4 regions of the Streptomyces sp. NPDC046122 genome follow, and region 3 is predicted to be linked to each of the others. Evidence: riboswitches for the same ligand, from Rfam matches in the RefSeq annotation. Region 3 holds a riboswitch; each other region holds the start of a gene.
What was found. Region 3 has a riboswitch for cyclic di-AMP ahead of AC07FK_RS13625 (C40 family peptidase). Riboswitches for the same ligand answer to the same signal wherever they lie in the genome.
Positions count from the first base shown of each region.

Region 1: linked by a shared signal. The riboswitch ahead of AC07FK_RS10620 (LysM peptidoglycan-binding domain-containing protein) and the one ahead of AC07FK_RS13625 (C40 family peptidase) in region 3 are both predicted to bind cyclic di-AMP.
Region 2: linked by a shared signal. The riboswitch ahead of AC07FK_RS18250 (M23 family metallopeptidase) and the one ahead of AC07FK_RS13625 (C40 family peptidase) in region 3 are both predicted to bind cyclic di-AMP.
Region 4: linked by a shared signal. The riboswitch ahead of AC07FK_RS04410 (M23 family metallopeptidase) and the one ahead of AC07FK_RS13625 (C40 family peptidase) in region 3 are both predicted to bind cyclic di-AMP.

Region 1 is NZ_JBWKLQ010000003.1:287,435-292,174, reverse strand. It holds gene AC07FK_RS10630 (SDR family oxidoreductase) at 1-164, shown strand, start outside; gene AC07FK_RS10625 (SDR family NAD(P)-dependent oxidoreductase) at 180-983, opposite strand; cyclic di-AMP (ydaO/yuaA leader) riboswitch at 1,444-1,605, shown strand; gene AC07FK_RS10620 (LysM peptidoglycan-binding domain-containing protein) at 1,610-2,350, shown strand; gene AC07FK_RS10615 (SpoIIE family protein phosphatase) at 2,454-4,740, shown strand, end outside.
Region 2 is NZ_JBWKLQ010000006.1:33,327-38,066, reverse strand. It holds gene AC07FK_RS18270 (aspartate aminotransferase family protein) at 1-74, shown strand, start outside; gene AC07FK_RS18265 (helix-turn-helix domain-containing protein) at 134-736, shown strand; gene AC07FK_RS18260 (DUF6126 family protein) at 738-890, shown strand; gene AC07FK_RS18255 (tyrosine-protein phosphatase) at 891-1,715, opposite strand; cyclic di-AMP (ydaO/yuaA leader) riboswitch at 2,176-2,345, shown strand; gene AC07FK_RS18250 (M23 family metallopeptidase) at 2,348-3,283, shown strand; gene AC07FK_RS18245 (SGNH/GDSL hydrolase family protein) at 3,469-4,260, shown strand; gene AC07FK_RS18240 (STM4011 family radical SAM protein) at 4,213-4,740, opposite strand, start outside.
Region 3 is NZ_JBWKLQ010000004.1:107,813-112,552, forward strand. It holds gene AC07FK_RS13615 (C40 family peptidase) at 57-1,133, opposite strand; gene AC07FK_RS13620 (hypothetical protein) at 1,485-1,838, shown strand; gene AC07FK_RS13625 (C40 family peptidase) at 2,008-3,234, opposite strand; cyclic di-AMP (ydaO/yuaA leader) riboswitch at 3,242-3,407, opposite strand; gene pcrA (DNA helicase PcrA) at 3,711-4,740, shown strand, end outside.
Region 4 is NZ_JBWKLQ010000001.1:1,021,903-1,026,642, forward strand. It holds gene AC07FK_RS04405 (GntR family transcriptional regulator) at 11-706, opposite strand; gene AC07FK_RS04410 (M23 family metallopeptidase) at 885-1,706, opposite strand; cyclic di-AMP (ydaO/yuaA leader) riboswitch at 1,720-1,882, opposite strand; gene AC07FK_RS04415 (M16 family metallopeptidase) at 2,103-3,470, opposite strand; gene AC07FK_RS04420 (M16 family metallopeptidase) at 3,491-4,740, opposite strand, start outside.

The sequences.
Region 1 (4,740 bases), on a different contig from region 3:
CGGCGACCATGCCGGACACCACGGAGTTCGGAAAGCAGGCGCCGCTGGGGCGGCCCGCGCAACCGGCGGAAATGGCCCCGGCGTACGTGTTCCTCGCCTCCCCGCAGGCGAGTTACATCACGGCCGAGATCGTCAACGCCACCGGCGGCACGCCACTTCCGTGACGCCCGCCGGGGCGCTCACTTCGACGCGCCGGAACCGGGTTGCGCCGTCCTGCGGTGCGCGGCCGCCTTGAGGCTGTCGGGGACGAACCTGCTCACGAGCCCCTGCGCCTTGGTCTTCACGGATCCGGCGACGATCTTCCTCCGGCCGGCCATCAGCGCCTCGAAGCCCTGACGGGCCACCTCTTCGGGGTCGTCCTTCTTCTGCCGCCCGACCCGGGTGTCGTCCATGCCGGCGCGGTGGAAGAAGGGCGTCTCCGTGGCCCCGGGCATCAGGGAGGTGACCGTCACACCGGTGCCCCTGAGTTCGTCCCCCAGCGCCTGGGCAAACGACTGCACGAAGGACTTGGTGGCGTTGTAGACGGCGTGGAAGGACCCGGGCGCGGTCGCGGCGATGGACGACGTGAACAGCAGGCGGCCCCGGTCACGCGCCACCATGTCCGGCAGCAGGCCCTTCGCCAGCCGCACGGTGGCGGTGATGTTGAGGTCGATCACGCGCGCCTCGTCCTCGACGTCGGTGTCGAGGAAGGCTCCGCCCTGGCCGACGCCGGCGTTGAGCGCGGCGGCGTCGACGGGCCGCCCGGTCGCCGCGACGGCGCCGAGCAGGTGTTCGACACCTTCCCGGGTGGCCAGATCGGTCCGCACGGCGTGGACACCGGCTCCGAGGGCCCGCACCCCGTCCGCCGCCGCACCGATCTCCGAATTCTCGGCAGCCAGTACGAGATCGAATCCGTTTTCCGCAAATTGCTTGGCCAGCTCGAAACCGATTCCACTGGAGGCACCGGTGACGACGGCCAGCGGCCTATTCCTGTTCTCAGTCATGATCAGCGGGTACCCTCCCCGAGATTTTTATATCCATCTGCTCCTTTTTGCCCCACTTCTGGCGCGACCGATTCGGCCGAACCGAGTGCGGCGCACCCCGCGACGCCACCAGAGGGACACCAACTCCCTTCCACAGGAGGGTCCTTCACCTCACTGGACCGACAAGATGCCCGTTTCGGACAGGAAATGACCCACGTGGGTGGTTTGCCTGAAAGGCCGTCGCGTGCCATCGCTCGTGATACCAGTCACGTCCGCGAAGGAAAGCGGAAGTTCGGCCGATCGTCAGTTCCTGTCCGCAGAAAGAAAGTTGGGTTTTCCGCCCACGCACAGTGACAGGAGTTCCCACGCCCCCGATACGCGCTGCGATTGCTCCGGCGAATGCGGGGCTTGTTCTTCCCGGCCCCTCTCGCTTACGGTCACCCCCAATCCGGGTGGACCGCCGAATCCTGCCGCCGTCCGGAATCCAAACCCACTCACACTCACGTACGGCAGGAGCGGGGGACCCAGGTAAGCCGCCGATCCGGGAATCCGGAACGGCTCGGGGTGAAGTCGCACGGACTGTGCGACCGGGCATCTCCAGCCCGAACCCGACAGCTCACCTCGCAGGCGACGGAGAGGAATTCGTCATGCCCTCGAAGGGTAAGCACCGCCGTTCCCAGGTCAGATCGCTCCGCCGCGGCTTCATCGCCGCCGGCACCGGTGGCGCCGCGCTGATCCTGCCCCTGCTGGGCGCGACCACCGCGGGCGCGGCGCAGCCCGCCGCCGCCCCGGCCGCCGCGAAGGCCGCCCCCAAGACCTACACCGTGGTCGCGGGTGACTCCCTTTCCAAGATCGCCGACGCCCACTCGCTGAGCGGCTGGAAAGAGCTGTACGAGGACAACCGCTCGGTCATCGGCGACAAGCCCTCGCTGATCCACCCCGGCCTCGAGCTGACGATCGGCGCGAAGGCCAAGGCGCCCGCGAAGCCCAAGGCCAAGCCCACTCCGGCCGCCGAGCGCGCCGACCGCTCGCAGGCCCGTGCCGCCGTGGCCGAGACCACGGCGTACACGAACGACCTGGACGGCTGGATCAAGGAGTCGCTGGCCATCATGGCCAAGCACGGCATCCCCGGCACGTACGAGGGCATCCACCGCAACATCATGCGCGAGTCGTCGGGCAACCCGAGGGCCATCAACAACTGGGACTCCAACGCCGTGGCCGGTACGCCGTCCAAGGGCCTGCTCCAGGTCATCGCGCCCACCTTCGCGGCCTACCACGTGCCCGGCACCTCGATGGACAGCTACGACCCGGTCGCCAACATCACCGCCGCGTGCAACTACGCCGCCGACCGGTACGGCTCGATCGACAACGTGAACGGCCCGTACTAGAAGAACCCGCTGCCTGCCCCGGCGAGACCCTTGCGGGCGCCTCGCCGGGGCAGGCAGACCAATTGCACGCCCGACAATTCGCACAAAATGCTAAAAATGGGTCATGAGCGGACGTCCCGGACGACCCAGGGGTGTCGGGTCACCGCGCTCGTCTCGGCGAGGGGTGCGTTCCCGGCTGGAGGTACGCAGCGCCGCCGGTCAGGTGCTCGTCCTCCAGATCGTCGTCGCCGTGCTGCTCATCACGGCCGCCGTGGTCGCGCTCGCGTTCCAGACGCGCAACGACAGCGAGCAGGACGCCCGTAACCGCTCGCTCGCCACCGCGGAGGCCTTCGCGGACGCCCCCGGCACCGTCGAGGCGCTGCGCTCCCCCGATCCCACGTCCGCGCTGCGCGCACACGTGGAAGCAGCCCAGCGGGGTTCGGGGGTGGACTTCATAGCGGTGATGAGCCCGGACGGCACCCGGCTGGCCGACACCGACCCGACGCTGGTCGGCGGGCGCGCCGAGGGCGTCGACCGGGCCACGGCCGGAAAGCCCTTCACGGAGATCTTCGAGGGCGCCCCCAACGACGCGGCGCGGGCCGTCGTCCCCGTCACCGACACCGCCGGCACCGTCGTCGGGCTGGTCGCAGCCGGTGTGACGATCGACAACGTCGGGGACGCCGTCGACCGCCATCTGCCGATGCTCCTCGGTTCCGGGGCCGCCGCCCTCGCTCTGGCCACCGGCAGCGCCGTCCTGGTGAGCAGGCGTCTGCGGCGACAGACGCACGGCCTCGGGCCGACCGAGATGACCCGGATGTACGAGCACCATGACGCCGTTCTGCACGCCGTCCGGGAGGGCGTGCTCATCGTCGACGACGACGGACGGCTGACGCTGGCCAACGACGAGGCGCGCAGGCTCCTCGAACTGCCCCCCGGCGCGGAGGGGCGCCACATCACCGACCTGGGCCTCGACGACTCCATCACCAGGCTCCTGGTCTCCGGCCGCAGCGTCACCGACGCGGTCCATCTGGCCGGGGACCGGCTGCTGGCCGTCAACACCCGGCCGACCGCCCCGTACGGCGGATTCCCCGGCACCGCCGCCACGCTCCGGGACACGACGGACCTGCGGGCGCTGACCGGCGCGGCGGAGGTCGCCCGGGAGCGCCTGAAGCTGCTGTACGAGGCGGGAGTGCGGATCGGCACCACGCTGGACGTGGTGCGCACCGCCGAGGAACTGGCGGAGGTGGCCGTCCCCGGGTTCTCGAATTTCGCCACGGTGGAGCTGCTGGACCCCGTACTGCGCGGCGAGGAGCCGGACGGCGCCCACACCGAGATGCGCCGCGCCGCGGTGGTCGGCGGGCCCGCCGACCGCCCCTTCCAGCCGGTGGGCGACCTGATCAGGTTCGTGGTTCCCACGACGCCGATGGCGGCGGCTCTGTCGAGCGGACACGCGGTGCTGGAGGCCGATCTGACCGTCGCCCACGGCTGGCGGTCGCAGGACCCGGAGGGGGCCGACCGGGCCCTGGCCTTCGGCATCCGTTCCCTGGTCTCGGTGCCGCTGCAGGCCCGCGGGGTCGTCCTGGGCATGGCGAACTTCTGGCGCTCGGAATCCACCGAGCGGTTCGGTGAGGAGGACCTGGCCTTCGCCGAGGAACTCGCCGCCCGGGCCGCGGTCGCCATCGACAACGCCCGCCGCTTCAGTCGCGAGCACGCCATGGCCGTGACCCTCCAGCGCAGCCTGCTGCCGCGCGTCCTGCCCGAGCAGGACGCCCTGGACGTGGCCTACCGCTATCTGCCCGCGCAGGCCGGGGTGGGCGGCGACTGGTTCGACGTCATCCCGCTGCCCGGAGCCCGGGTGGCCCTGGTGGTGGGCGACGTCGTGGGACACGGTCTGCACGCCGCCGCCACCATGGGCCGGCTGCGGACCGCGGTCCACAACTTCTCCGCCCTCGACCTGGCGCCGGACGAGCTCCTGGGCCACCTCGACGAGCTGGTCTCGCGCATCGACGACGAGGAGGGGGACGACGGCGGCGACGGCATCTCGGGCGCCACCTGCCTGTACGCGATCTACGACCCGGTCTCCGGGGTGTGCTCGGTGGCCACGGCGGGGCACTTCGCGCCCGCCCTGGTCCGCCCCGACGGCACGGTGGAGTTCCTCGACGTACCGGTCTTCCCGCCCCTGGGCCTGCACGGCCTGCCGTTCGAGACCGCCGAAGTACGGCTGCCGGAGGGCAGCCGGCTCGTGCTCTACACCGACGGCCTGATCGAGCACCGCGAGCGCGACATCGACTCCGGCCTGCGCCTGCTGCGCCGGACCCTCGCGGACCCGTCGGACCCGACGCCCGAGGAGACCTGCCAGGCCGTTTTCGACGCGATGCTGCCGGCGCACCGCAGGGACGACATCGCGCTGC
Region 2 (4,740 bases), on a different contig from region 3:
ACGCGCACAGCGGCGGGGGGCTGATGTGGGACTTCGGCAGGACCCTGGTGAAGCAGGCGGTCGCCAACCGCTAGTTTTTGCCTGTGAGGCAAAGAGTTTGCCCGTGAGGTAAGAACTCTGGCCCAATGGACGCATGACACCCCGCCTCGAAGAGCCGCCCGAAGAGGCGCTGCCCTCCGTCGCCCCGCGCCTGCGCGACCTGCGCAGGCACAGCGGTCTCACGCTGGAGGCGGCCGCCCGCCGCGCCGGGCTCTCACCCGCGCACCTGTCCCGTCTGGAGACGGGACAGCGCCAGCCCTCGCTACCGATGCTGCTCGCGGTGGCCCGTGTCTACGGTACGACGGTCTCCGCGCTCCTGGGCGAGACCCCGGGCGACCGGGACGCCGTACTGCGCGCCGGCGACGCCGAGGCGCGGGAGGCCGACGGCTGGACGTACCACCGGGCCGGCGGTTCGGGGCGCGCCATGCAGGCGCTGCGGGTGCACGTGCCGTACGGCGCTCAGGGCGACCTGGTGCGCGTCCACCCCGGCGAGGAGTGGCTGTACGTCCTGTCGGGGCGGCTGCGGCTGGTGCTCGGCGAGAGCGTGCACCGGCTCGACGCCGGGGACAGCGCCCATTACGACTCGCTGACCCCGCACCGCATCGCCGCGGCCGGCCCCGAGGGGGCCGACCTGCTGTTCGTCCACACGCTGTTGCAGAGCGCCACCGCCGGGCTGTGCCTTCCTCAGGAGACCTGACATGCCGCTGCCGGAAGAGAAGACCGCCGCACGCCGCTTCGTGGAGGACAGGATCCCCAGGGGCCTGGCGATCCGCGTCTTCGTGTACGTCGTCGCGGGCCACCTGTTCGCGGCCTTCGTCTACCTGCTCTTCACGCTCGGCGGCTCGCGCTGATCAGCTCGCGTCGAGCAGCCGCGCACGCAGCCGCTCACGGATCTCCGGGGTGACGTTCAGCCCCTCCGCCAGGTAGCGGTCGGTGCTGCCCCAGATCTCCTCGATCGTCTCGAAGGCGGCGGCCAGGTACTCCGCGCGGGCCTCGAAGAGCGGACTGAGCAGCTCCATGACCTCGGGGGACATCGCGGCCGGCGAGTCGTCGCTGCGGCGGACCTTGTAGCGGCGGCGCGGGTCGTTCGACTTCAGGTAGTCCGCCTCGATCGCCTCGCGCTCGACGCCGATCGCCAGCAGGGTCACGGCTATCGACAGGCCCGCGCGGTCCTTGCCCGCCGCACAGTGCATCAGCGCGGGCACGCTGTCCTCGGCGAGGGCGTGCAGCACCTGGCTGTGCTCGGCCGTACGCTCCTTGATGATCACCCGGTACGTCGCCGACATCCGGTCCGCGGCCTTGCCGTCCGCGAGGATCTCGCGCAGCTCGTCGAGGTTCCCGTCGCGGACCATCTTCCAGAACACGGCGCCGTCGGCCGGGTCGGTCAGCGGCAGGTTCACGTTGCGCACGCCGGGCAGCTCGACGTCCGGGCCCTCCAGCTTCTGGTCGGCCTCGTTGCGGAAGTCGAAGACCGTGTGGAGGCCCAGCGAGCCGAGGAACGCCGCGTCCGCCGCGGTGGCGTGCGCCAGATGACCGCTGCGGAACAGCACGCCGTGCCGGACCCGCCGCCCGTCCACCGTCGGCAGTCCGCCCACGTCGCGGAAGTTGCGCACCGAGGCGAGCTCCGGCTCCGACGCGGCCTGGACCGGGGGGACTTGCGGCAGCTGCTGTGTCACGTGGGCTCCTGAAGTCTGCCGTCGGCGCTGCTCGCCGACTTCGGCGCGTTTCGACGATACGACACGGGTTCCCGGGGCAATCATCTCCGCGGACAAATGCCTCGGGGCGGGCAGGGGCGGCGCGGCCGCATGACGGTCTTACGCACCTAAGACCACCCGTAACTCACTCTTGGGGTGAAACGGACTATTACGGGTCAACTCACCCTGTGGCCAGGGGGAATGGTGACACCTCTGGTGAGCAGGATCATATTCGTGACGGTGCGTGGCGAAGCGCCGTGGGCGCATGCCAGTTCACAGGCGGGGCGCAAAGATCCGTAATCCACGCAGGGTGACGGGAATTGGGTCGTGCATTCCCCTACTGCAATCGCGCGGTGAATGGACCGGCTTGTACGGGGGAGCCGCGTCGGCTTACGGTCACCGTCAATCCGGGTGGACCGCCGAATCCTGCCACCTCCCGGAATCCGCACTCACACTCACTCACGCGTGGCAGGAGCGGGGGAACCAGGTAAGTACGCCGGCAACCGGAACTACCACTTCCGGAAACCGGCTTTGGGGTGAAGTCGCGCCAGCGGCCGGACATCTCCAGTCCGAACCCGACAGCTCACCTCGTAGGCGCCGGAGAGGAATGTTCCATGCCCGCAAAGGGTAAGCACCGCCGCCCGAGGTCCAACCCGCTCACCCGCGGTTTCGTCGCCGCCGGTACGGGCGGAGCCGTACTCGCCCTGCCCCTCATCGCCGCCACCGGCGCCAACGCCGCCGAGAAGGCTGCCCCGGCCACCACGGCCGCGGGCAAGGCCGCCGCCCCGGCCGCCGCCGAGAAGGCGACGCCGAAGAAGAAGGCGTCCACCCGGACGTACTCCGTGGTCTCCGGCGACTACCTGTCGAAGATCGCCGACGAGCAGGACGTGCGGGGCGGCTGGCAGAAGCTGTACGAGGACAACCGCGAGGTCGTCGGCGGCAATCCCTCGCTGATCCTGCCGGGCATGAAGCTCACCATCGGCGCGAAGGCGGACGCCCCGGCGAAGGCGGCCCCCGCGAAGCCCGCCCCCGCGAAGGCCGAGCGCCCGGCGGCCAAGCCCGCGCCCGCCGCCCCGAAGGCCGCCCCCAAGGCCGAGGCGCAGACCGAGACCCAGAAGCCCGCCTCGACCACGCGGAACACCGGCTCCGGGTTCACCTCCCCGGTCGCCGCGGGTGTCACCACCCCGTACCGCATGGCCGGCGGCAGCTGGTCCAGCGGCTACCACACGGGTGTCGACTTCGCCGCGTCCAGCGGTACCCCGGTCAAGGCGGTCGGCGCCGGCACCGTCGTCTCCGCGGGCTGGAGCGGCGCGTACGGCAACGAGGTCGTCATCAAGCACGAGGACGGCCGGTACTCGCAGTACGCCCACCTCTCCTCGCTGTCCGTCTCCGCCGGTCAGAGCGTCGGCGGCGGCACGCAGATCGGCCTCTCCGGCAGCACGGGCAACTCCACCGGCCCGCACCTGCACTTCGAGATCCGGACCGGCCCGAGCTACGGCTCGGACGTCGACCCGCTGGCCTACCTCCGCGGCCACGGCGTCACCATCTGACGCTTCACTCCGTCAGGGCACTTCCGTACGCCCCCTTTGCCGTCACACGCGACGGCAAAGGGGGCGTACGCGCATTGCGGGTCTATTCCGAGTTGGGTGAATCTTGACCGGTGTCTTATATCACCCCCCGTCAACCCCTCCCTACGGTGGCGTAGGTCACTCGCTCCAGTGAAGGATGTACCGACGTGGCAGACGATTCGAGATCATTCAGTGCAGGCACCATCGGGTCGTACGCGGCGATCGGCGACAGCTTCACCGAAGGGGTCGGAGATCCGGGTCCCGGCGGTGCGTTCATCGGCTGGGCCGACCGGCTCGCCGTACTCCTCGACGACCGCGTCCCCGAGAACACGTTCCGCTATGCCAACCTCGCCGTACGCGGCCGGCTCCTCGACCAGATCGTGGCCGAGCAGGTCCCGCGCGCGAAGGCACTGGCTCCCGACCTGGTGAGCTTCTGCGCCGGCGGCAACGACATCCTCCGGCCGGGCAGCGACCCCGACGACGTCGCCGAGCGCTTCGAGCGGGCCGTCGCGGAGCTCACCGACGCCGTGGGCACCGTGCTGGTGACCACCGGCTTCGACACCCGCGGTGTCCCCGTCCTGCGCCACTTGCGCGGCAAGATCGCGACGTACACGGCGCACGTGCGGGCGGTCGCCGACCGGTACGACTGCCCGGTGCTCGACCTGTGGTCGCTCAAGTCCGTCCAGGACCGGCGTGCCTGGGACGGCGACCGGCTCCACCTCTCGCCCGAGGGGCACACCCGCGTCGCGCTGCGCGCCGCACAGGTGCTCGGGCTCGACGTGCCGGCCGACCCGGACCAGGCGTGGCCGCCGATGGCCCCGCGCAACTCGCTGGAGGCGCGCCGGGACAACGTCCAGTGGGCGCGGGAGCACCTGGTGCCGTGGATCGGGCGGCGGCTGCGCGGGGAGTCCTCAGGTGATCACGTCGAGGCGAAGAGGCCCGACCTGCTGCCCCTGTGAGAGGTCCGGGGGCACGCGCTCCAGGACGCCGCCCGCGAACACGTCGTACAGCGGCAGCGTCTCCAGGTGGACGTAGCCGATGTGGCAGTCGCAGACGGCGAGCGGGCAGGCGCGGGGGCGCAGGGCCCGGCGGTACGAGCCGTCGTAGAGGTTGCCGAGCTCCGCGCGGACGAAGTGGCAGCGGCGTACCGTGCCGTCGCCGTCCACCGAGATCACCGACTCGCCGGTCCGGCAGGGGAGACCGGCCGAGCGGTGCGGGTGGCGGCTGTACGGGAAGAGGGGGTCCAGCGCCGTCCACCGGTCGGCCTCGGCGTCCGTGTACGTGCGGCCCTCCGCCGCGTTGACCCACAGGTAGACCTCGGAGGGGAGCTCGGCGCGCAGTCGGCGCGCCTCCGCCAGGTGCTCGGGCAGACCGACCACGCCGACGCTGAAACGCACGCCGCCGGCCGTCAGTTCGCGGCACTTGGCGAGGAAGCGGTC
Region 3 (4,740 bases):
TGCCGGACGGGTCGTCGTCATGCGCCGGACGGCGGCTCCGCGCCGGACCGTTCCGCCTACGCCGGTCTCGTCGCCCCCGCGAACGGCATCTGGTCGAGCGGGGCCACGCGGACCGGTGCGCCGGGACGCGGGGCGTGGATCATCTGGCCGTTGCCGATGTAGAGGCCCACGTGGCTGATGCCGGAGTAGAAGAACACCAGGTCACCCGGCACGAGTTCGGAGCGCGAGACGCGCCGGCCGGCGTTGATCTGCGTGTACGTCGTACGGGGCAGGGAGACGCCCGCCGCCCGCCAGGCCGCCTGCGTCAGTCCGGAGCAGTCGAAGGCGTTGGGCCCCGTGGCGCCCCAGACGTACGGCTTGCCGATCGCCCCGTACGCGAAGGAGACCGCCTGACCGGCGCGGGAGTTGGACGCGGCCGGGGCGGCGGCCGGGGCGGCCGGGACGCCGCGCGGCGCGGCACGGTCGGCGCGGGACGCGGCGGGCGAGGCGCCGTGGCCGTCCTCCTCGGCGTACCGCGCGCGCTGCTCCGCCGTCAGACGGGACAGCAGGCGTTCGGCCGCGCCGATCTTGTCCTGGATCCTCGCCTTGTGCCTGCGCAGGTCCGCCTGGTGGGCCTTGAGTTCGGCCAGGCGGCCGCCGGCCTCCTCCCGCAGCTGCGCGATCCGGCCGAGCTGCTGCTGGATGCCCGTGACGGCGGCGGCCTGCCGGTCGCCCGCGCGGTCGGCGATCGAGGCGCGTTCCAGGTACTGGTCCGGGTCGGACGTCAGGGCGAGCTGCACGGCCGGGTCGATGGCGCCGGTGCGGTACTGCGAGGTGGCGAGCGAACCGAGCGCGTTGCGCGCGGTGTTGAGGCGCTCGGTCCTGCGGGCGGCCTCGTCGCGCAGCGAGTCCAGCGCCTCGGTGGCGGCCCCCGCCTTCTCCTTCGCGCCGTTGTACTTCTCGGTGGCGATCTCGGCGTCGTGGTAGAGCCGGTCGGCCTTCGCCTTCACCTGAGCGGGGGTGAGGGCGGGCTCCGCGTGCCCGATGCCGTCGAACGCGGTGGCACTCGCCGCTCCGGCCAGCACGATCGTGAACGCGGTGCGGGTGGTGCTGCCGGTGAGCGTGCGTTGTCTGGGCTTTCGGTGCGTGGCCACGAGGGCGTCCACGTCCTTCCGTCCTGTACGTCGCTGTACGTCCAGCCGCTCGCATCCGGCGGCGCCCCGCACAGGGGGACGGACCGCCGCCGGACTCTCGGCGGGGCGGCCGACTGCCGTTCCGGGGCGGAGCGGCGGTGGGGAGTCGGCCACCTGGGGAAGGACGCTAAACGCGGCGGTCACGGGGCAGTGGCGGAATGACCGACAGTGGTCGAAACAGGCCGCCGTATGAACGGCGTTGAGAAGCAGGTCTGCTCCGGAAGCGAGCATTCCGCTGTTCCGCGACCGATACACCGATGGCGCGGCAGCCCGGCCGCCGGGCCTGCTATGGCCGGAGCTAGGCTCCGGTTCATGGACGTACTCATCAATGTCTTCGTCGGCCTGCACATCATCGGCATCGCCGCGCTGCTCGGCGGCTTCCTGACCCAGATGAAGGCGATGAGCGCCGGCGCCGCCCGCTTCACCCCCGCGATGCTGCACGGCGCGCTGACCATGCTCGTCACGGGCGTGGCGCTGGTGGGCCTCAACCAGGCGGACGACCAGACGGTGAACAACCTCAAGATCGGCGTCAAGCTCGCGGTCCTGGTGGTGATCCTCGGGCTGGTCTACGTGAAGCGCGACGAGGAGAAGGTGGAGAAGGCCCTGTTCGGAGCCGTCGGCGGACTGACCGTCGCCAACATCTTCATCGCGGTGCTCTGGACCTGACCCGGCCTGACCCGACCGGCTCGACCTGACCTGGCTGCCCCGGCGTGCCCTGGGCCGGCCCAGGCCGGTACCGCAGCCGCCCCGGCTCCCGCCGGTCGTGGCAGCCGGTGAGCCGTACCGCCACCGCGCCGGGCCTTGCGCCCGGGGCGGTGGCGGTACGCGCTCGGAACTACGCGGGGCGCACGCTGCCGTAGATCGGCATGTAGTAGATCGACTCCTCGCGGACGTTCGTGCCGGGCTTCGGGGCGTGGATCATCTTGCCGCCGCCGATGTAGACGCCGACGTGGCTGATGTCGTCGTAGAAGAAGACGAGGTCGCCCGGCTTGAGATCACCGGTCGCCACCCGGGTGCCGACGTTCACCTGGTCCCAGGTGGTGCGGGGGAGCGTGACGCCGGCGGCCTTCCAGGCGGCCTGGGTCAGGCCGGAGCAGTCGTAGGAACTGGGTCCCGCCGCGCCCCACACGTACGGCTTGCCGATCTGGGCGCGGGCGAAGGCGAGGACCTTCTCGGCCTTGGCGGCGTACGCGTCACCGGCGACGGGGGTCGTGCCGGTGCCGGTGCCGGTCCCGGTGCCCGTTCCGGTACCCGTACCCGCATCGCTCTCGTCGTTCTGGGCGGCTTCGCGCTCGCGGTCGGCCTCCGCCTCGGCAGCGGCTTCCGCCTTGGCCGCCGCCTTCGCCTCGGCCGCCGCCTTCGCCTCTGCCTCGGCCTTCGCCTCTGCCTTGCGCCGGGCCTCCGCCTCGCGCTTCTCCTCCAGCTCCGCGAGCCGGGCCTTCTCCCGCGCGGTCAGCCGCGACAGCAGGTCACGCGCCTCCGCGAGCTTCCTCTGCACGTCCTGCTTCGAGGACTTGAGGGAGTCCTGCGACTCGGCCAGGCTCTCCAGGCTCCTGGTGGCCTCGGCGCGCTGCCCGGACGCCTCCGCCTGCTGCTCCTGAAAGTCCGTGACGTCCGCCTTCTGGCGTTCCGTCATCCGGTCCATCAGCCGGTTCTGGTCGAAGTACGCCTGCGGGCTGTCGGCGAGGAGCAGCGCGGCGGTCGGCGTGACCGACCCCGACCGGTACTGCGCCGCCGCGTACGTGCCCAGCTTGCGCCGCGCGTCGTTCAGTCTCTCGGTGCTCCGGGCGACCGAGTCGAGCAGGCCGTCCACCGACTTCCGCTGCTTCTCGGTGGCTTCCTTGGCGAGGTTGTACTTCTGCGTGGCCGTGCCGGCCTGCCGGTAGAGGTCGTCGACCTTCTTCTGTACTTCCTCGACGGACGGCGTACGGGCCGACGGGTCGGAGGGCGCGGCTCCGGCCGACTGGGCGAGCAGACCGACTGAGGCGAGGGCCGCCGTCGTGACACCCAGGGCGGGTGCGGTGGTGCGTACCCGGGTACGCGGCTTGCGATGCGACGCCAAGGCCGGCATCTCCTTCCGTGGACCGCCTACCGGGTTAGCTGTCGGGTTCGGGCGGGACAGACGGAAGGTGCCCTACGGTCCGTGGGACTGCGGACCGATTCACCCCAGGTGATGCGCGTGGGTCCCCGGTTCCGAACCGCCCTGGGGCAGGCCGGATTCGGCGTGGGCCACCCGCTCCGGCGCTGTTCGCCGGCTGGGGTACGAGCAGCCCGAGTCGGCACGCTAGCCAACAGTCGTGACCGCTGGGAAGCCCGATGTTCGATATGCCCGATACGTGTTCGTTACCTGGCCGAGCCGGTTCCGTTGCGCGCCCCACGAGCCGGCTCGCGGGGTCCGGTCGCGGGGCGTGGGCAAGCTCACACGGGGTGAACGGGGGTGCGCCGGCGTGCGGTGCGGCGGCTCCGGCCGGTCGTCTCGCGCGGGCCCGGCGGAATCCGGGGCGGGCTGTCGGTGGTCCCGCCTAAGCTTGGTAGACGATGAGCAGCCTCTTTGACGACAGCTTCCTGGCCGACCTCCAGCACACGGAGTACGCGAAGGACACCGCCCCGCCGCCCCCCGAGGACCACGCCCCGGAGGAGGTCCCGCACGACCTGTTCGGGGGTGCCTTCGACGCGCCTCCGGCGCCCAGGGACGCGCACTACAGGGACGGCGCGCCGCGCCCCGTCGTGGACGCCGCCGCGCTGCTCGAAGGGCTGAACGAGGAGCAGCGCGCCGCCGTCGTGCACTCCGGGTCGCCGCTGCTCATCGTGGCCGGCGCGGGCTCGGGCAAGACCCGCGTCCTGACCCACCGCATCGCGTACCTGCTGGCCAAGCGGGGCGTGCACCCCGGCCAGATCCTCGCGATCACCTTCACCAACAAGGCCGCCGGCGAGATGAAGGAGCGCGTGGAGCAGCTCGTGGGCCCCCGCGCGGGCCACATGTGGGTCTCCACCTTCCACAGCGCCTGCGTGCGCATCCTGCGCCGCGAGTCGAAGAAGCTCGGCTTCACGTCCTCGTTCTCGATCTACGACGCCGCCGACTCGAAGCGCCTCATGGCGCTCGTCTGCCGCGATCTGGACCTCGATCCCAAGCGCTTCCCGCCGAAGGCGTTCAGCGCCAAGGTCTCGAACCTGAAGAACGAGCTGATAGACGAGGAGACGTTCGCCGGCCAGGCCGCCGACGGCTTCGAGAAGACCCTGGCCCAGGCGTACGCGATGTACCAGGCACGGCTGCGCGAGGCCAACGCCCTGGACTTCGACGACATCATCATGACCACGGTGCACCTGCTCCAGGCGTTCCCGGACGTCGCCGAGCACTACCGGATGCGCTTCCGGCACGTCATGGTCGACGAGTACCAGGACACCAACCACGCCCAGTACACGCTCGTACGCGAACTGGTGGGCCCCTCGGGTGAGGGCCGGGCCCCGGGCGAGCTGTGCGTCGTGGGTGACGCCGACCAGTCGATCTACGCGTTCCGCGGCGCGACGATCCGCAACATCCTCCAGTTCGAGGAGGACTACCCGGACG
Region 4 (4,740 bases), on a different contig from region 3:
GGCGCGGCTGTTAAAGGCGGCCACTCACCGTGTTTACGTCATGTTGCGAAGTCCTCACGCCTGCGCGCCCGCGTTCGCGCCCGGTGCGACGCAGCCGGTGCGAGGCCACCGCGCGTTCGGCGTGCAGGGCCGTCAGCGCGCGGGCCCGTTCCGCGTCGCCGCGCGCCACGGCGTCGACGATGGCCCCGTGCTCCGCCCACGCCTCCGCGGGACGCGCGGGCTGCTCGACGGCGTACATCCAGGCGATCTTGTGTCTGAGCTGGGTGAGCAGGGCCGTGAGGCCGGGGCTGCCCGACGCCTGGGCGAGCGTCTCGTGGAACCAGCCGCCCAGCGCCCGCAGATCCTCGCCCTCTCCCCGGCGCGCCCGCTCCTGCCCGAGTCTGACCAGGCCGCGCAGCACCTTGAGGTGGGCCTCGGTACGCCGCTGGGCGGCACGGGCCGCGCCCAGCGGTTCGAGGAGCGTGCGCACCTCCAGGAGGTCGGCGGCCTCCTGCTCGGTGGGCTCGGCCACGCAGGCGCCGGCGTGCCGGCGGGTGGTGACGAACCCTTCGGACTCCAGCGTGCGCAGCGCCTCGCGCACCGGGACGCGCGAGACGCCGTAACGGCGCGCGAGGAGCTCTTCGGTGAGCCTGGCGCCGCGCGGGAACACACCGGAAACGATGTCGTCACGGATTGCCGTGCATACCGATTGCGCGGGAATGCGCATGACCGAACCTCCGCCTTTGATCCCCGCACAACGCGGTCGACCGACGCCTTTTCGGTGACTCTATTGCAGCATTCCGCATTTTCCGACGGGCGCCGTAATTCAGGGACGGCTTTTGGACACGCGCAAGGCCCCGGCGGGGAAGCCGGGGCCTTGCGTACGAGCGGACGGACCGGACGCGTCAGACGCTCACGCCGTGGGCGCGCAGGTACGCGACCGGGTCCATGTCGGAGCCGTACTCGGGGGACGTACGGGCCTCGAAGTGCAGGTGGGGGCCCGTCGAGTTGCCGGTCGAGCCCGAGAGGCCGATCTGCTGGCCGGAGGTGACGGCTTGGCCGACGGAGACGCCGAGGGAGGAGAGGTGGCCGTACTGCGTGTACGTGCCGTCGTTCATCCGGATCACGATGTTGTTGCCGTACGCCCCGCCCCAGCCGGCCTCGACGACGGTGCCCGCACCGACGGCGACGACGGAACTGCCGGACGCGGCACGGAAGTCGACGCCGGAGTGACTGCCGGAGGACCAGAGGTTGCCGCCGGTCTTGTAGCCGGTGGTGACGACGGAGCCGGCGATCGGGAGGGTGTAGGCGTTCAGGCGCTTGCGCTCCGCCTCACGGGCGGCGCGCTCCTTGGCCGCGCGCTCCTCGCGCTCCTTCTTGGCCCGCGCCTCGGCCTCCGCCTTGGCTCTCGCCTCCGCCTTGCGCTTCGCCTCGGCCTTGCGCTCGGCCTCGGCCTTGCGCGCGGCCTCCGCCTTGACGGCGGCACGCTTCTGCTGGTCGGCCTGGGCCGCTATCTGGTCCGCGAGGGAGTCGCCGATGACGATGGCCTGGGTCAGGCCGGTGTCCTGGACGGCCTGGGCCGCGTCGCCGTCGGCGGCGAGGGCCGGAGAGGTCAGACCTCCGATGACGCCGGTGGTCGCGAGTGCGGCGACGCCGGCCATGTTCGCGCTCTTGCGCGTCAGGCGGCTCGGACGACGGTGCTTCCCGGTGGCACGGGTGAACGCCATGGAGTGGCTGGTCCTTTCCTTCCTTCTCGCCTACCGGGTTAGCTGACGGGTTCGGAGCAGGAAGGTCTCCTACGGACCCCTCCGCACCTGCGAAGGACGTCCGATTCACCCCAGGGACTGCGTGGGTCCCCGGCTCCCCAGGCTCGCGCCTGACGGGGACTCGGCGATGACTGTCCGGTGCCGCGGATGCGGCTCACTGCTGACGGACAGCCGGACAGACGCTAAACGGGTCATCTTTTAATCACCAAACAGACACGGCGTTTTGTAACGCACCCCACAGGCCAGACAGGCAACCTCCGCAACAAAACGGACATAAGAGAAGGACCCCGGCGGCCTCTCGAATACCGGGGTCCCACTTTGCCCCTCTTCAGGGCGGATCGAGCAGGCGGTTCGGGCTCAGCCGCTGACCACCTTCACCTCACCGATGCCGAGCGCCCTGACGGGCTCCTCGATCCGCGAGGCGTCACCCACGAGGACCGTGACCAGGCGGTCCTGCGGGAAGGCGCTGACGACCGCAGCGGTCGCCTCCACGGTGCCCGTCTCCGCGAGACGGGTGTACAGCTGGGCCTGGAAGTCGTCCGGCAGGTGCTGCTCGACCTGGTCCGCGAGCGTGCCCGCGACGGCCGCCGCCGTCTCGTACTTGAGCGGCGCGACCCCGACGAGGTTCTGTACGGCGACGTCCCGCTCGGCGTCGGTGAGGCCCTCGGCCGCGAGGGTGCGCAGCACCTTCCAGAGGTCTTCGAGCGCCGGGCCGGTGGACTCCGTGTCCACCGAGCCGCTGATCGCCAGCATCGAGGCGCCCGACCCGTCCGGCGCGGAGCGCAGCACCTGCCCGAAGGCGCGCACGCCGTACGTGTAGCCCTTCTCCTCGCGCAGGACGCGGTCCAGGCGGGAGGTGAGCGTGCCGCCCAGGCAGTACGTGCCGAGGACCTGCGCCGGCCACACGCGGTCGTGCCGGTCGGGGCCGATCCGGCCGATCAGCAGCTGCGTCTGGACCGCGCCGGGGCGGTCCACGACGACCACCCGGCCGGTGTCGTCGGCGACCACCGGCGGCACGGGACGCGGCTCGGAGTTGTCGCCCTTCCACGCGCCCAGGGTGTCCGCCAGGATCGCGTCCAGGTCGGTGCCCTCCAGGTCGCCGACGATCACGGCGGTGGCGGTCGCGGGGCGCACGTGCGCGGCGTAGAAGCCCTTCACGGCGGCGGCGTCGATGCGCCCCACCGTCTCCTCGGTGCCCTGGCGCGGCCGCGACATGCGCGAGGTCGCCGGGAAGAGCTCCTTGGAGAGCTGCTTGGCGGCGCGGCGGGACGGGTTGGCCGTCTCGTGCGGGATCTCGTCGAGCCGGTTGGCCACCAGGCGCTCGACCTCGCCGTCCGCGAAGGCGGGGGCGCGCAGCGCGTCGGCGAGCAGGCCGAGCGCCTTGGGCAGCCGGGAGACGGGGACCTCCAGGGAGACCCGGACGCCCGGGTGGTCGGCGAACGCGTCGAGCGTGGCTCCGCAGCGCTCCAGCTCGGCGGCGAACTCCTCGGCGGAGTGCTTGTCGGTGCCCTCCGACAGGGCACGCGCCATGATCGTCGCGACGCCGTCGAGCCCTTCCGGCTCGGCCTCCAGCGGGGCGGCGAGGAAGATCTCGACGGCCACGACCTGCTGGCCGGGGCGGTGGCAGCGCAGCACGGTCAGGCCGTTGGGCAGGCTGCCGCGCTCGGGGGCGGGGAAGGCCCACGGGGTGGGGGTGCCGGCCTGCGGCTGCGGGTGGAACTCCATGCTCACGGCTGCGGCGTCGGTCACTTGTCCGCCCCTTCCTGCGCACCGGTCGCACCGGCGGCGTCTGCGGTGTCGTCGGCCCCGGCGTCCGCCGTGTCCCCTGCGTGCGTCGGCTCGTACACCAGGACCGCGCGGTTGTCCGGGCGCAGGCGGGCCGCGGCGGCCGCCTGGACCTCCTCCGCGGTGATGTCCAGGACGCGCTGGACGGCGGTCAGCGCGAGCTGCGGGTCGCCGAACAGGACGGCGTACCGGCACAGTTCGTCGGCGCGGCCCGCGACCGTGCCCAGCCGGTCGAGCCACTCGCGCTCCAACTGGGCCTGCGCGCGCTCCATCTCCTCGGGCGTGGGGCCCTCGGCGGCGAACCGGGCCAGCTCCTCGTCGACGGCGCGCTCGATGTCGGGCACCTCGACTCCGGCGGACGTCTTGACGTCGAGCCAGCCGAGCGAGGGCGCGCCGGACAGGCGCAGCAGCCCGAAGCCGGCCGCGACGGCCGTGCGGTCGCGGCGCACCAGACGGTTGTGCAGCCGGGAGGACTCGCCGCCGCCGAGGACGGTGAGCGCCAGGTCGGCGGCGTCCGCCTCGCGGGTGCCGTCGTGCGGCAGCCGGTAGGCGGCCATCAGGGCGCGCGCCGGGACCTCCTCGTGGATCTCCTCGCGCAGCTCCTCGCCGATGATGTCGGGCAGCGATCCGTCGCGCGGCGGCTGCTTGCCGTCGTGGGACGGGATGGAGCCGAAGTACTTCTCGATCCAGGCGAGCGTCTGCTCCGGGTCGATGTCGCCGACGACCGAGATCACCGCGTTGTTGGGCGCGTAGTACGTACGGAAGAAGGCGCGCGCGTCCTCCAGGGTCGCCGCGTCCAGGTCGGCCATCGAGCCGATCGGCGTGTGGTGGTACGGGTGGCCCTCGGGGTACGAGAGCGCGGTCAGCCGCTCGAACGCGGTGCCGTACGGAACGTTGTCGTACCGCTGCCGGCGCTCGTTCTTGACGACGTCGCGCTGGTTCTCCATCGACTCCTCGTCGAGCGCGGTGAGCAGCGAGCCCATCCGGTCGGCTTCGAGCCACAGGGCCAGTTCCAGCTGGTGGGCGGGCATCGTCTCGAAGTAGTTCGTGCGCTCGAAGCTGGTCGTGCCGTTGAGCGAACCGCCCGCACCCTGCACCAGCTCGAAGTGGCCGTTGCCCTTGACCTGCGCCGAGCCCTGGAACATCAGGTGCTCGAAAAGGTGAGCAAGACCGGTACGGCCCTTGACCTCGTGGCGCGAACCGACGTCGT